DNA from 2 places in the Microbacterium sp. USHLN186 genome. Region 2 is predicted to be linked to the other one. Evidence: predicted binding sites of a transcription regulator. Region 2 holds the regulator's gene; the other holds the start of a gene.

Region 1 (7,210 bases), on a different contig from region 2:
GATGCGGATCTCCCAGCCGTTGTCATGGATGCGATGGTGGCAGCTCTCGCAGAGCAGGATGCCGTTCGCCAGATCAGTGGGGCCGGCGTCGCGGCTCCACCACGCGATATGGTGCGCCCGCGTCATCTCGGGCGGCAGTCCGCACATCGCGCATCCGCCGTCGCGTTCGGCCAGTGCCAGCCGCTGCGCGGTGGTGAACAGGCGCCGCCGGCGGCCCCAGTCGAGAATCTCGCTGTCGGCGCCGAGGACGCAGGGGATCACACCACCCGAGGCGGCCATCCGCCGCACCGCGCCGATGCTGACGGGCTGGTTGGAGCCGTCGACGGTGCCGAAGCCCGTACCCGCGCTCAGGTCGTTCAGGTTCACCCGCACGATCACGGTCGCGCCGGCGAGGGCAGGAGCGCCGTTGTCGCATCCGATCCCGTGCGCGCACAGGGCGCTCAGCGCATCCGCCTGCAGCTGCGGCACCGACCGGTGATCGGCATCGGGAGCGTCGGGGTCGATCGCGTTCTTCCGCGCGGCGAATTGGGCCGAGACGTACCCGTTGATCGCCGCCCGGATGGGTGCGGCGGTCTCGATGTCGAAGACGCCGTTCAGGTGCACGGCGCCGTCGCGCTCGAAGAGGGTGACCGACCGCTGCGCCCGGATCTCCTCTTCGCGCGGTGCGACACCGTCGGGGTCCAGCCAGGCTTCCGCATGTGCGATCAGCTTGCGCACCTCGTCGGCAGACAGGCCGACGGCCTTCTCGGCGAGCATCCGCTCCGCTTCGCTGAGCGACTGCGGATCGACCTTCAGACGCACGCGGTCGAGGAGGCCGATCAGCAGCCCCGCGACCGCTGTGCTGAGAGCACCGGCGGCGAGTGCTGCCTGCACGGCCGGGTACTTCGCCGGACGGCGCTCGCCGAGCAGGTCGATGCGCGGCGCCGTGGCCTCGCCCACTTTGACGAGCCGCGTCGCCTCGCCGGCAGTGGCGCCGGAAGTGGTGGCGATCAGCTGGGCGGGATTGCGGAAACCCTGCTGCTTGGCGAGCGAGTCCGGCCCGAGTGCCGGCCGCGACTCGTGAGCGATGCCTGCGGCCACCTCGGAGTGCAGAGCATCGACCAGACGACGGAGCCTGCCGAGGGCCGCATTCGCCTCGACGAGCTGCTGCCGCGTCATGCCGGAAGCATCGGTGGCTCCCGACCATGCCGCGTCGAGGCGGTCGATCGCCTCGTGCAGTCCGCTCAGGTGGTTCGTCATTCACTCAGTTTACTTCGAGACGAAACGACATTCAAACATATCTTCGATAATTGTGGATAACTCGCCAGTCGTTCGATCTGTGCAGAAACAGCAGCGTGCATCCGGGGAAAGGCGCTCTATGGCCTGCCGCGCAGCTTCTCCGTCAGCGCGAGAAGCGCCGCGAGTTCGTCGTCTGAGAGCGGCGACATGCGCTCGGCGATCGTGCGCCCGTGCACGGTGGCCATCTGGCGGAATGCGCGCGCGCCGGCATCCGTCGCGGTGACGATCGCACCGCGACCGTCATCGGGGTCGACGCGCTTGCTCACCAGACCGCGCGTGACCATACGGTCGACGAGCCGGGAGACGCTCGGCTGGCTCGTGAGCGAATTGGCGGTGATGTCGCGGAGTCGTGCGGTCATCGCCTCGGCGCGCGTGACGGTCAGGAGCACGTCGTACTCGGCCTGTGTGATCTCGGCGTCGTCGAAGTCGGATGCCATCTCGACGAAGAGCTCGTGCTGCGCGCGGAAGAGGCTCTCCCAGGCCTGCAGGGCGAGCTGGCGGTCGGTCATGGTTCTCAGCGTACTGTCCGGGTGTGGATGCTCGCGGGGCAGCAGTAAGGGCCGGTCGGAGAGGCTTCCGACCGGCCCTTGTCCCTTGCACCAAGAGTGTCCTGCAATCACATGCGGTGGATGCCACAGCAAACATTCACCGTGCGATGAGTGTATAACGGCGAGATAACGAATGCAACGGTTTGGTCACGAATTTCGTCGCGTGATTCCCGCTCTGACTGGTCGATGTGGCTTGCCGGACGAGGATGTTATCGGTGTCGTTCCTGAAAGCGCGCAACTTTCGCACGGTTCCCGCAGCGCTGCATGGAGCACCACTGCCGTCGGCGGCCGCGGGAGGTGTCGACGAAGAGCAGGCCGCAGCGCTCGTGGTGGCAGACAGTGACGCGAGGCAGGAGGCCGTTGGTGGCCAGTGTGACCGCGTCAGCAGCGATCTGGCCGAGCGCGCCGCGGAAAGAAGCGGGTGCGTCGATCTTCGCGGTGATGTCCGTGCCGGCTCCAACGAGAGTTGCGCGTGGGGCGTCACGGCTCAGGTCGTTGATGAGTGCGATCTCAGCGGCCGATGCGCGGTGCTCGAATAGGGCTTCCAATGCTCCGCGAAGGGCGAGCGCTGTGGAGTAGTCGGCATCAGCGCTGGACGAGACGGCGACGCCCGCGGACTGCATCCAACCGATCATCGATCGACTCGTGGGAAGCGTCTCGCGCGGGACATCCGACCAGCGATCGCGCAGGGTATTCACGAAGTCGACGCTCAGCGCGCCGCCATCCATGATCCAGTCCACACCCCGCATGGTTCAAGGATACCGGGAGCGAGTTGAAACTAACCTGTTCACGTGGTTAGTTTTCTGCATGCCTTCCATCGACCTCTCCGAAGTGACCATGCACTACGAGCGCGCCGGCTCCGGACCGCTCCTCGTCCTCCTGCACGGCTGGCCGGAGACATCTGCATGCTGGCGACACGTGACACCCGCACTGAGCGCGCATTTCGAAGTAGTGGCACCGGACCTGCGCGGGTACGGCAGGTCTGATAAGCCCGTCGGGGACTACACGAAGCGCAGGATGGCGCAGGACATCGTTGAACTCGCCGACGCGTTGGGACACTCTCAGTTCGGCCTGGTCGGCCACGATCGTGGCGCACGCGTCGCGCACCGGCTCCTGTTCGATCACCCCGGGCGGGTAACGCATGTGACGATGCTCGACATCGCCCCGACGTTGCACACCATGAGCGCCGGTGGCTCGCGCGCGGCTGTGGGCTACTGGCACTGGCTGTTCCACGAACAGCCCGATCTGCCGGAGCGACTGGTTTCTCCTGACATAGCGGGCTACCTCGGCCACTTCTTCGACGCCTGGACGGTGAACCACGCAGGTCTTGCCGACGCGATTCCCGAGTACATCGAAGCATTCAGCCGCACCGGGGCTCTACGCGCGGGCTTCGATGACTACCGGGCCACGCCAACCGACCTCCTTCACGATCGTGAAGATCACGACGCGGGCCACGTGATCGACATCCCCGTGCAGGTGCTGTGGGGCGAAAAGGGCCTCCCGAGCAGAGGCGACGTGATCGGAGCATGGATGCCCTACGCGCCACGCGCATTCGGAGAGGCAATTCCTGATTGCGGTCACTTCATCGCAGAAGAACGCCCCGACGAGCTTCTACGCCACCTGCTTTCCCATCACCGGCACTAGACGGAGTAGTGCGCATACCGCCACGGATAGAAGACGCGCGGTCCGTCACCCGCGAGATTCAGCGGTCCGCAGTCTCACTCACTGCCGACTCCGATGAGAGCCGTCGATGAGATCGGCTCCGACCGCACGCAGCGATCCCGCACTGCAAAGGCTGCGGGAGGATGGCTCTTGTGAGCTACGACGCTGAGGAGACGCTCTTCGAGCATGCCGGACGCCGCTTGAGGCTGGAGACGAACGCGCAGTTCGACGCGGTGACGGCCGCGTTCGAGCGGGCGGTTCCCGCGCTGTCCGAGGAGCAGGCCCTCGGCGAGCTTCGCGGCGGCGACTGGGCCGGATTCGTGCGCGGGCTGCAGTGGGATGCCCCGAGCGGATTCGTGCGGGTGTGGACCTCGCGTCCCGACGAGCTGATGCAGCACGCGGGCAGCGCCGCGCGCAGCGTGGTGTGGATGATCTCGCATCACGCGATCACCGCCCGGCTGTACCGGCACGACCCCGGCGCGATGCTCTACTCCCCGCTGCGCGTAGAGGCGCACACCACGAAACGCCCGGGAACGACGCTGAGCTTCGAGGTGCCCAGCGCTCAGCTCGCGGGGTTCGGCGTCAACAAGATCACCCAGGCCGGCGCCGAGCTCGATCGGGCGCTCGGGGACCTGATCGAAGAGCTCGGTCTGCCCAGACCCTCCGCGCTGAGGCGCTGAGGCGCTGAGGCGCTGAGGCGCTGAGGCGCTGAGCCGCGGGCAGTACCCGGTTACGCGAGCCGTGGGGTCGGCTTCGTGCGGCGGATCAGCGCTCGATGACCGCCGCTGTCTCCGGGCTCAGGGTCGTCCGCCCCGCGGACGAGTCCACCTTTCGCGTCGCGAGCAGGACCTTCCCGCCGAGGTCGTACTCGACGTCCTCGACGGTGAGGTTGACCAGGATGCTGACACCGCCGCGGTCGATCCGCCACGCCCGCTGCGCCGGGTCCTCGCTCGCCACGACGAGCTCGACCGACGGCTTGCGCAGGCCGGGATCGGTCAGCTCCGTCCGCGCATGACGCAGCGCGGCCAGCTGCCGGTAGAGCTCGTGCAGACGGGCGTGACGACGCTGCGACAGCTCGGCCCAGTCGAGCTTCGACCGCGTGAACGTCTCGGGGTCCTGCGGATCCGGCACCTGCGCGGGGTCCCAGCCCATGCGCGCGAACTCGGCGACGCGTCCCTCGGCGGTGGCCCGGCCGAGTTCCGGCTCGGGATGCGAGGTGAAGAACTGCCACGGCGTGGACGCACCCCACTCCTCGCCCATGAACAGCATGGGGGTGCCAGGTGCGGTCAGCGTCAGCACGGCCGCCACTGCGAGGCGCTCCGGCGAGAGGATGGCACTGAGCCGATCGCCGGCGGCGCGGTTGCCGATCTGGTCGTGATCCTGCGCGAAGGTCACCAGTCGCCAGGCGGGCACCTCGTGCGGGATCGGCGAGCCGTGCACCCGGTCGCGGAACGACGAGAAGGTGCCGTCGTGGAAGAAGCCGCCGTCGGTGACCTTCGCGATGGCATCCGGTGCGGCGAAGTCGGCGTAGTAGCCCGAGGTCTCACCGGTGAGCGCGACGTGCACCGCGTGATGCCAGTCGTCCGACCACTGCGCGGTGAGCCCGTACCCGCCTGCCTCGCGCGGCATGATCAGCGTCGGATCGTTCAGGTCCGACTCCGCGATGAGGGTGAGCGGGCGTCCGAGGTGGGCCGCGAGCGCATCCACGCGCTCGGCGAGCTCCTTGAGGATGTGCACGCGGCTCTCATCGTGCAGCGCGTGCACGGCATCCAGCCGCAGCCCGTCCACATGCCGGTCCCGCAGCCACATCAGCGCGTTCTCGATGATGTACTCGCGCACGTCGACCTGATCGAGGTCGATCGAGTCGCCCCACGTGTTGCGGCTGCCCTCGCGCAGGTAGGGCCCGAACTCCGGCAGGTAGTTGCCGCTGGGTCCCAGGTGGTTGTAGACGACGTCCTGGATCACCGCGAGTCCGTGCGCGTGCGCCGCATCGACGAAGCGCTGGTACGCCGCGGGGCCGCCGTACCCCTCGTGCACGGCGTACCAGAGCACGCCGTCGTAGCCCCAGTTCCACTGCCCGTTGAACGCGTTCATCGGCAGCAGCTCGACGTGCGTCACACCCAGCTCGACCAGGTGCCCGAGCCGCTCGACGGCGGCGTCCAGGGTGCCCTCCGGGGTGAACGTGCCGATGTGCAGCTCGTAGATCAGGCCCCCGGCCAGTGGGCGGCCGGTCCAGCCGGCATCCGTCCACGCGAACGAGCTCTCGTCGAACACCGCGGATGCCGCGTGCACGCCGTCGGGCTGGCGCCGCGACCGGGGGTCCGGTCGCAGCTCGTCGCCGTCGCCGAGCACGAACCCGTAGCGCTCGCCGTCGGCGAGCACGGCATCCGACCGCCACCACCCCGGATGCTCCGGCCAGGCGTTCATCTCGTGATCACGGACCTCGGTGCCGTCATCCGCCACCTGCCGCAGACGCACGCGTTCGGTGCGCGGCGCCCACACCGCGCTCGGCGCGACCGCGACCGGCGCGGCGGGCGCGGCCGAGCTCAGTGCGACGGGCGCGGCCCCGCCCGGTTGAGAATCGCTCATCGCAGCTCCTCCAGCATCGCGACGGGATACTCGGCCAGCAGCTCGGCCAGGGGCACCGGACCCGCGCCGAAGCGCCGGCCGGTGAACACGTCGACCATCGGCAGCTCCGAGTTCATGAGCAGGGTGTCGCCCCAGCCGCCCGCCTGCGCCAGACCGACGGGCAGACGCGTGGCGACCACGATCACGCCGCCGCGGTCGACCGCGATCGCATGCTCCGCCCGCTCACCCACCACGACGCCTGGGCGGTAGGTGCTGAACAGCTCGGGGTGATCGCGCCGCATCCGCAGCGCGCGCGAGGTCACCAGCAGCTTCGCCCGCCCGGAGTCGTCGATCGGCGGCAGCTCCCCGCGCGCCACATCCTCGTCCAGGCGCTGCAGCATCCGCTCCCGCTCGGCGAAGTCCACCGGGCGTCGGTTGTCGGGGTCCACCAGCGACAGATCCCACAGCTCGCTGCCCTGGTACACGTCCGGCACGCCGGGCCCGGTGAGCTGCAGCAGCTTGGCCGACAGTGAGTTCGAGCGCCCGAACCCGACGATCTCGTTCACGAAGTCCTCGACGATGGGGCCCGCTGCGCCCTCGGTCGCCGCGACGGCGAGCGCCTCCAGGCCCGTCTCGAAATCGGCATCCGGATGCTGCCATCCGGTCGCCTCTGCGGCCTCCCGGGCGGCCTTCCGGCCGTAGTCCGTCAGTCGCTCCGCCGAGATGGGCCACGCGCCGACCGCCGCCTGCCACAGCAGGCTGTCGAGGGGACCGTGACCGGTGCTCGCCACCTTCCGCAGCTGTCCGAGTACCTCGGCCCAGCGCTCCGGCAGCTCGGCGAGCACGCTGAGCCGCGCGCGCACATCCTCCGAGCGCTTGGTGTCGTGGGTCGACAGCGTCGTCATCGAGAACGGCCACGCTGCCAGGCGCTGCTGCTGAGCCGTGTGGAACTGAGCCACGGTGAGCGCCGTGACCGCGGGGTCTCCGCCCACCTCGGTGAGCGTGCCCAGCCGCGTGCACCGGTAGAAGGCGGTGTCCTCGACGCCCTTGGCCATCACGGCGCCCGAGGTCTGCTGGAAGCGCCGCGCGACCGGCAGGTCGGGGTCGGCGAGCAGCGGTTCGAGCTCGCCGATTGCGGTGGCGAGATCGGGGCG
Region 2 (7,210 bases):
ACGACGACGACGCCGCGAGCGGCCTCGTACACGGCTTCGACGACCTCCAGCGGCAGCGGCGTGCCGGTCGGGTTGTTCGGCGAGCACAGCAGCACCACATCGGGATCGGCGTCCCTGACCTGGCGAGCCGCGTCGTCGGGGCGCAGCGTGTAGTCGTCGTCCCGCGAGCCGGCGACCCAGCGCGCCCCGGTGCCCTGGGTGATGAGCGGGTACATGGAGTAGGTCGGAGCGAACCCGAACGCCGCGCGCCCGGGGCCGGCGAAGGCCTGCATGATGTGCTGCAGCACCTCGTTGGAGCCGTTGCCCGCCCAGATCTGCTCGGCGGTCAATCCATGGCCGAGATAGTCGGCGAAGCCCTCGCGCAGGACGGTGAACTCGCGGTCGGGATAGCGGTTCACGTCGCGCAGGGCGAGTGCGATGTCGTCGAGGATGTCGCTGGCGACGGCATCCGGAACCGGATGCGTGTTCTCGTTGACGTTCAGAGCGACCGGCAGCGGCGCCTGCGGCGCGCCGTACGGAGTGAGCCCGCGGAGATCATCGCGGAGGGGCAGCTCATCGAGGGATGTCACGTCCTCCATCGTAGGCGGCGGCGCGGTGTCGCCGCCCCGCGTGACGGCGACGCTCGCACTACTCGCCGTAGGCGGTGGGGATGGCGATGGTGCTGCCGACCTGGATCATGCCGGAGCTGAGGTTGTTCAGACGCGTGATGTCGGCGATGACCTCGCGCGGGTCGACACCGGGAGCCGCGTCTGCGGCGATCGACCACAGGGTGTCGCCCGGAAGCACGGTGATCGTCTCGAACGACACCGCCTGACCGCTCTCGTTCGAGGCGACGGCGGAGCCGCCGGCGAGCAGGGAGACCGCGACGCCGGCGACGATGGGCACCGCAGCCAGGGAGAGCAGCACGCGTCGCCCGCGGGCGGTGAGACGCAGGCGGACCGTGCTCGCGCGGCGGGCGGCGTCTGTGCGCACGGCCAGGGGTGTCATGGGGGCCTGGAGGCTGATGGTGCTCATGTGCTGCTCCTTCTCGTCCTCCCGCCGATCGCGCGGCGGGGGTGCGGCGTTCGCATCCGGCATCCGGCCGGGGATGCCGGATGCGAAGCTACGTTCCGAATCTATCTTCGATCTCGAACATGTGTCAAGCGTTATTCGAATCCGTCTCGCCGACTTCTTCGACACGCTCGAACGGATCTTCCGATTCCGGGCCGGACTCGGATACCGTTTCGATGAGGACAGCCCATCACGGGCCTCCGACATTCGAAGCGGATCAACGCGAGGACGCGGTTCCACACCGCACGTGGCCATGAAGGAGCACCGATGAGCGACACCCCCGAGACGGCAGCCGAGGCGCCACGAACGCGCCGTCGCAAGAGCCTCAGCGCCAAGCAGGTGGCGATCCTCGAGGTCATCCAGAACTCGATCGCCCGGCACGGATATCCGCCGAGCATGCGCGAGATCGGCGATGCCGTGGGCCTGAAGTCGCTCTCCAGCGTGACGCACCAGCTCGGCCAGCTCGAGCTCAGCGGTTATCTGCGCCGCGACCCCGGGAAGACGCGTGCGATGGAGGTGCTCATCGATCTGCCCGGCAGCAGCGCCGAGAACCCGGCCGACAGCGGTCCCGCCGTCGGCGATGCCGCTCTCGTGCCACTGGTGGGGCAGATCGCCGCCGGAGTGCCGATCACCGCCGACCAGCAGGTCGAGGAGATCTTCCCCCTGCCGCGACAGCTGGTCGGCAAGGGCGACCTGTTCATGCTGAAGGTGAACGGCGAGTCGATGATCGATGCGGCCATCTGCGATGGCGACTGGGTGGTCGTCCGCACTCAGAACAACGCCGAGAACGGTGAGATCGTCGCCGCCATGATCGACGGCGAGGCGACGGTGAAGACGTTCCGCCGTCGCGACGGTCACACCTGGCTGCTCCCCCGCAACTCCGCCTTCGAGCCGATCCTCGGCGATGAGGCCGTCGTGCTCGGCAAGGTCGTAGCCGTGCTGCGCGCGGTCTGAGTCGGCTCCCCCGCTTCGGCATCCGGGGTCAGACCGCGACGGCGACGTCCTCCCGCACGCGACGCGTGGCCTCGACGATGTTGCGCAGCGAGGCGACCGTCTCGTCATAGCCGCGGGTCTTCAGACCGCAGTCCGGGTTGACCCAGAGCTGGCGCAGCGGCAGCTCGTCGACCGCCCGGCGCAGCAGCGTCTCCACCTCCGCGACGCTCGGCACGCGCGGCGAGTGGATGTCGTACACGCCGGGGCCGATGCCGTGGTCGAAGCCGTGGTGCGCGATGTCGGCGACCACCTCCATGCGGCTGCGCGCCGCCTCGATCGAGGTGACGTCGGCGTCGAGTGCGCGGATTGCGTCGATGACCACGCCGAACTCCGAGTAGCAGAGGTGGGTGTGGATCTGCGTCGCGGCAGCCGCCCCGCCGGTCGCGAGCCGGAACGAGCGCACCGACCAGTCGAGGTAGGCCGGCTGGTCGGCCTGCTTCAGCGGCAGCAGTTCGCGCAGCGCGGGCTCGTCCACCTGGATGATCGCGATGCCGGCCGACTCGAGATCGGTGATCTCGTCGCGCAAGGCGAGGGCCACCTGGTCGGCGGTCTCGCTCAGCGGCTGGTCATCGCGTACGAACGACCACGCGAGGATGGTCACCGGGCCGGTGAGCATGCCCTTGACGGGCTTGACGCTGAGCGACTGGGCGTACGTCGCCCAGGACACCGTGATCGGCGCGGGCCGCGAGACGTCGCCCCAGAGGATCGAGGGACGCGTCGCGCGGGAGCCGTACGACTGCACCCAGCCGTGCTGGGTGACCGCGAAGCCGTCGAGGTGCTCGGCGAAGTACTGCACCATGTCGTTGCGCTCGGGCTCGCCGTGCACGAGCACGTCCAGTCCGAGCTCCTCCTGCAGGGCGACGACCTGGTCGATCTCGCGGCGCAGGAAGTCCGCGTAGTCCTCGACGGGGATCTCCCCGCGCAGGAAGCGCGCGCGGGCCCGTCGGATGTCGCCGGTCTGCGGGAACGAGCCGATGGTGGTCAGCGGAAGGGCGGGCAGACCCAGCGCCTGCTGAGCGCTCTCGCGCTCGGCGTACGAGACGCGCGAGAAATCCGCCTCGGCGACCTCATGGCCGCGCACGGCGCCGTCGCGCACGCCGGGGGCGTCACGCCGGTCGGCGAGTGCGGCGGACGCCGCGTCGAGCTCGTCGGCGATGGCATCGCGTCCGTCGGCGAGACCGCGCGCGAGGGTGACCACCTGGCCGACCTTCTGGTCGGCGAAGGCGAGCCACGAGACCAGACGGGCATCCAGAGCCGTCTCGTCGTCGACATCGTGCGGCACGTGCAGCAGCGAGGTCGAGGTGGATGCCGCGACCGCTGTGGCGCCGAGCGCGCGCAGCGCCTCGAGCGTGCGGAAAGCGCCAACGAGGTCGCCGCGCCAGATGTTGTGACCGTCGATCACGCCGCCGACGAGGGTCTTGCCGGCGAGGGACGGCAGCGAGGCGGGCACCTCGCCGCGCACGAGGTCGATGCCGATCGCCTCGACAGGAGCGGCTGCCAGCACGTCGAGCGTCGCGCCGAGCGCCGCGTACGGGGCGGCGACGAAGATCTGCGGGCGTTCGCCGGCACCGCCGAGAACCGCGAGCGCGCGGGCGGCGGCATCCGCGAGGGTCCCGGTGTCGACCGGCAGCGACTCGCTGACCAGCGCGGGCTCGTCCAACTGCACCCACTGTGCGCCGGCAGCCTTGAGCTTCTCGAGCAGCTCGGCGTAGACCGGCAGCACGTCGTCGAGGCGGCTGAGCGGCTCGAAGCCCTCCGGCGCGTCATCCGATGCCTTCGCCAGGGCGAGCAGGGTGACGGGTCCGACGATCACCGGGCGGGTGACGTATCCGGCAGCGGCGGCTTCGGCGACCTGCGTCACGAGGTGCTCGCTGGCGAGCGAGAAGGTCGTCTCGGGGCCGATCTCGGGGACGAGGTAGTGGTAGTTCGAGTCGAACCACTTGGTCATCTCCAGAGGGGCGCGCTCGCCCTCGCCGCGGGCGACCGTGAAGTACGCGCCGAGGCCGATCGAGCCGTCGGCGTCGCGCAGGTCGTCGAAGCGGGCGGGGATGGCGCCCACGGTGACGGCCGCGTCGAGCACCTGGTCGTAGAACGAGAACGACTCCGGGATGGACGAGTCAGCACGGCCGAGGCCGAGCGCGGAGAGTCGCTCGCGGGTGGCGGCGCGCAGCTCGGCGGCGGTGCGCTCCAGTTCTGCCTCGTCGATGCGCCCGGCCCAGAACGACTCGACGGCCTTCTTCAGCTCGCGGCGTCGGCCGATTCGCGGGTAGCCGAGGATGGTCCCGGCGGGGAAAGCGGTCATGAGTTTCCTTTCGATGCAGCGAGCAGGCGGCGCTCGGGGAGGACCCCGGCACCGTGGAGGACGTCGAGCACGGTCTCGTGCTGGTTGAACGCGTACAGGTGCACGCCGGGTGCGCCGCCGTCGACGACGGCGCGGATGAGGTCGGCGGCCCAGCGGATGCCGATCTGCCGGCGCCCCTCGGCGGTGGGCTCGATCTCGAGCTCGATCGCCAGCTCGCTCGGCAGCTCCTCGCCGGTGAGCTCCAGCACCCGGGTAAGTCGGGCGGGCGATGTGATGGGCATGATGCCCGGCAGGATCGGGATCGTCACCCCGGCGCGGCGCGCGCGCTCGACGAAGGCGAGGTAGTGGTCGGGATGGAAGAACAGCTGCGTGATGGCGAGCGTGGCGCCCGCGGCCTGCTTGGCGAGCAGTGCGTCGACGTGCTGGCTGCTGTACGCGGAGCGCGGGTGGCCGTTGGGGAAGGCGGCGACGGCGATGCTGACCTTGCGGCGCGGCGCCACGCGCACGGCATCCGGGTTGCCGCGCACCGGCGACTCCTCGTACGGCGCGCACTCGGCCTGCACCCGGTCGATCAGCTGCACCAGCTGCGCTGAGCTCTCCAGATCGCCGAGGAACGCGTCGGACTCGTCCTGACCCGCCGGCGGGTCGCCGCGCAGGGCGAGGAAGCTGCGCACACCCGCGTCGAGGAACTCGCGGATCAGCCGCGCCGCGCCCTCGTAGGTGTTGCCGACGCAGGTGAGGTGCGCGAGCGGCTCGGTCTCGGTGTGCTGGCGGATGTGGCGCAGCACCTCCAGTGACCGGCCGCCCGTCGAGCCGCCGGCGCCGTAGGTCACCGAGATGAACTCCGGGCCGGCCTCGGCGAGACGGGCGATCGTGTCGTGCAGCGCTCGGGCGCTCTCGGCCGTGCGCGGCGGGTACAGCTCGAAGGAGAACGGGACGCGGTCCATGGCCTTCTCCTCTGGGTCTCGGGGGGGGTGTCCTCAGACGGTAGGACAGCGGCGTCGCGCGGTGCACACTGTGTGACGCCGTGTGTCAGGTGGGTGACGCCGTGTGTCGGGGGGTGACGGCGTGTGCCGGCTGCGTGCTGGATAGGCTCGAGGACATGACCGCGTCCTACGGCTCATGGCCCTCCCCGTTCACCGCCGCCCAGATCGCCCAGGCAGCGCCGCGCATCGACGGCGCCCGCTTCGTGGGCGAGGAGATCTGGTGGGGTGAGTCGGTGCCCGCCGAGGGCGGGCGGGTGACCGTGCGCAGCTCGGCCGGGATCGAGGTGCTGCCGGCGCCGTGGAACGCCCGCTCGCGTGTGCACGAGTACGGGGGAGGGGCCTGGACCGCGGATGCCGACGGCGCGCTGTTCTTCGTGCACGGGGCCGATCAGCGCGTGTACCGGATGGCTCGCGACGGAGCCCCCGAGCCGCTGACCGCTGCGGGGGCGGCGTACGGCGGGCTGCGTGTGCAGCACGGTCGGCTACTCGCGGTGCGTGAGGATCTGCGCCCGGAGCAGCACCTGCGCGCGATCGTCGAGATACCCGTGGACGGCTCGGCCGCCGAGGACGAGGCAGCCGTGACGACGTTCATGGCGACGAGCGGCTTCGTCGCACATCCCGCTCTGTCCCCCGACGGCGCGCACCTGGCCTGGGTGCAGTGGAGCACTCTGCACATGCCCTGGGAGCATGCGCTACTGCACGTGGCACGAATCGGCACCGACCAGATGCTGCCGATCACGACCCGGTCCGCGCTGCAGCCGGAGTGGGCGGGCCCGCAGGAGCTGCTCTACCTCGACGACCTGCCCGATGGCCGCTGGAACCTGCAGCGGCTGCGCCTGCATCCGCACGACAGCGAGCGGCCGCCGACGCGCGAGCAGGTCGCGCCGGCGGACGCAGACACCGGCGGCGGGCTGTGGGTGCTGGGACAGCGCTGGTATCAGCCGCTGGCCGACGGGCGCGTCGTCGCGGTGCGCACGAACGGACGCGACGAGATCGTGCTGGTCGGCACCGACGGACGCGTCGAACTGCTGACCCTGCCCATCACCGCCGGCGCGTCCGTCGACGACGCGCACGGTGCGCGCGTGCTCATCTCCGGCGCCGGTGCGACCGTGGGCGCCGGCCTGTGGTGCATCGACCTCGACCACGGCACGGTGACGACGATCAGCGGCGGCGACGAGGCCGACCCGGCCTGGGTGCCGCGGGCGCGCACGCTGACGTTCGACGGCCCGCACGGTATCGTGCACGCGTTCGACTACCCGCCGACGAACCCCGACGTTGCCGCCCCCGCCGGCGAGCTGCCGCCGTACATCGTCATGGTGCACGGCGGACCCACCGCGCACGTGTCGGGTGCGGCCTCCACCGCGTACGCCTACTGGACCAGCCGCGGCATCGGCGTGCTGGATGTGAACTACGGCGGCTCGACCGGCTACGGCCGCGATTACCGCGAACGGCTGAACGGGCAGTGGGGCGTCGTCGACGTCGACGACGTCATCGCCGCAGCGCGCGGTCTCGCCGACGCCGGGCGGGCAGATCCCGCGCGGATCGCGATCCGCGGCGGCTCGGCGGGCGGGTGGACGGTGCTCAGCGCGCTGGTGCGCGGGGGCACGTTCGCCGCCGGGATCTCCCGCTACGGGGTGGCCGACCTGCGGATGCTGGCGGCCGAGACGCACGACTTCGAGGCTCGCTACCTGGACGGGCTGGTGGGCCCGCTGCCCGAGGCGGAGGACGTGTACATCGCCCGATCGCCGCTCACGCATGTCGACCGCATCGACGTGCCGGTGCTGCTGGAGCAGGGCTCCGAGGACCGGGTCGTGCCGCCCTCGCAGTCCGAGGCGATCCGCGACGCGCTGGCCGCGCGCGCAGTGCCGCACGAGTACGT

Evidence for each region. Region 2 encodes LexA, which represses DNA repair genes until DNA is damaged. Its sites were predicted from a motif close to TCGAACANNTGTTCGA; they were not measured.
Region 1: WFG93_RS12180 (DUF222 domain-containing protein) is a predicted target of LexA. The motif match lies at 1,271-1,286, and genes of this name have one in related genera.

Annotation. Positions count from the first base shown of each region.
Region 1 covers NZ_JBBCYA010000006.1:79,472-86,681, forward strand. Annotated here, with positions in the region: gene WFG93_RS12180 (DUF222 domain-containing protein) at 1-1,239, opposite strand, end outside; gene WFG93_RS12185 (MarR family winged helix-turn-helix transcriptional regulator) at 1,356-1,787, opposite strand; gene WFG93_RS12190 (CGNR zinc finger domain-containing protein) at 2,036-2,575, opposite strand; gene WFG93_RS12195 (alpha/beta fold hydrolase) at 2,634-3,470, shown strand; gene WFG93_RS12200 (hypothetical protein) at 3,641-4,168, shown strand; gene treZ (malto-oligosyltrehalose trehalohydrolase) at 4,254-6,077, opposite strand; gene treY (malto-oligosyltrehalose synthase) at 6,074-7,210, opposite strand, start outside.
Region 2 covers NZ_JBBCYA010000008.1:32,861-40,070, forward strand. Annotated here, with positions in the region: gene WFG93_RS13700 (histidinol-phosphate transaminase) at 1-578, opposite strand, end outside; gene WFG93_RS13705 (LysM peptidoglycan-binding domain-containing protein) at 628-1,014, opposite strand; gene lexA (transcriptional repressor LexA) at 1,318-2,004, shown strand; gene metE (5-methyltetrahydropteroyltriglutamate--homocysteine S-methyltransferase) at 2,033-4,345, opposite strand; gene WFG93_RS13720 (methylenetetrahydrofolate reductase) at 4,342-5,292, opposite strand; gene WFG93_RS13725 (S9 family peptidase) at 5,448-7,210, shown strand, end outside.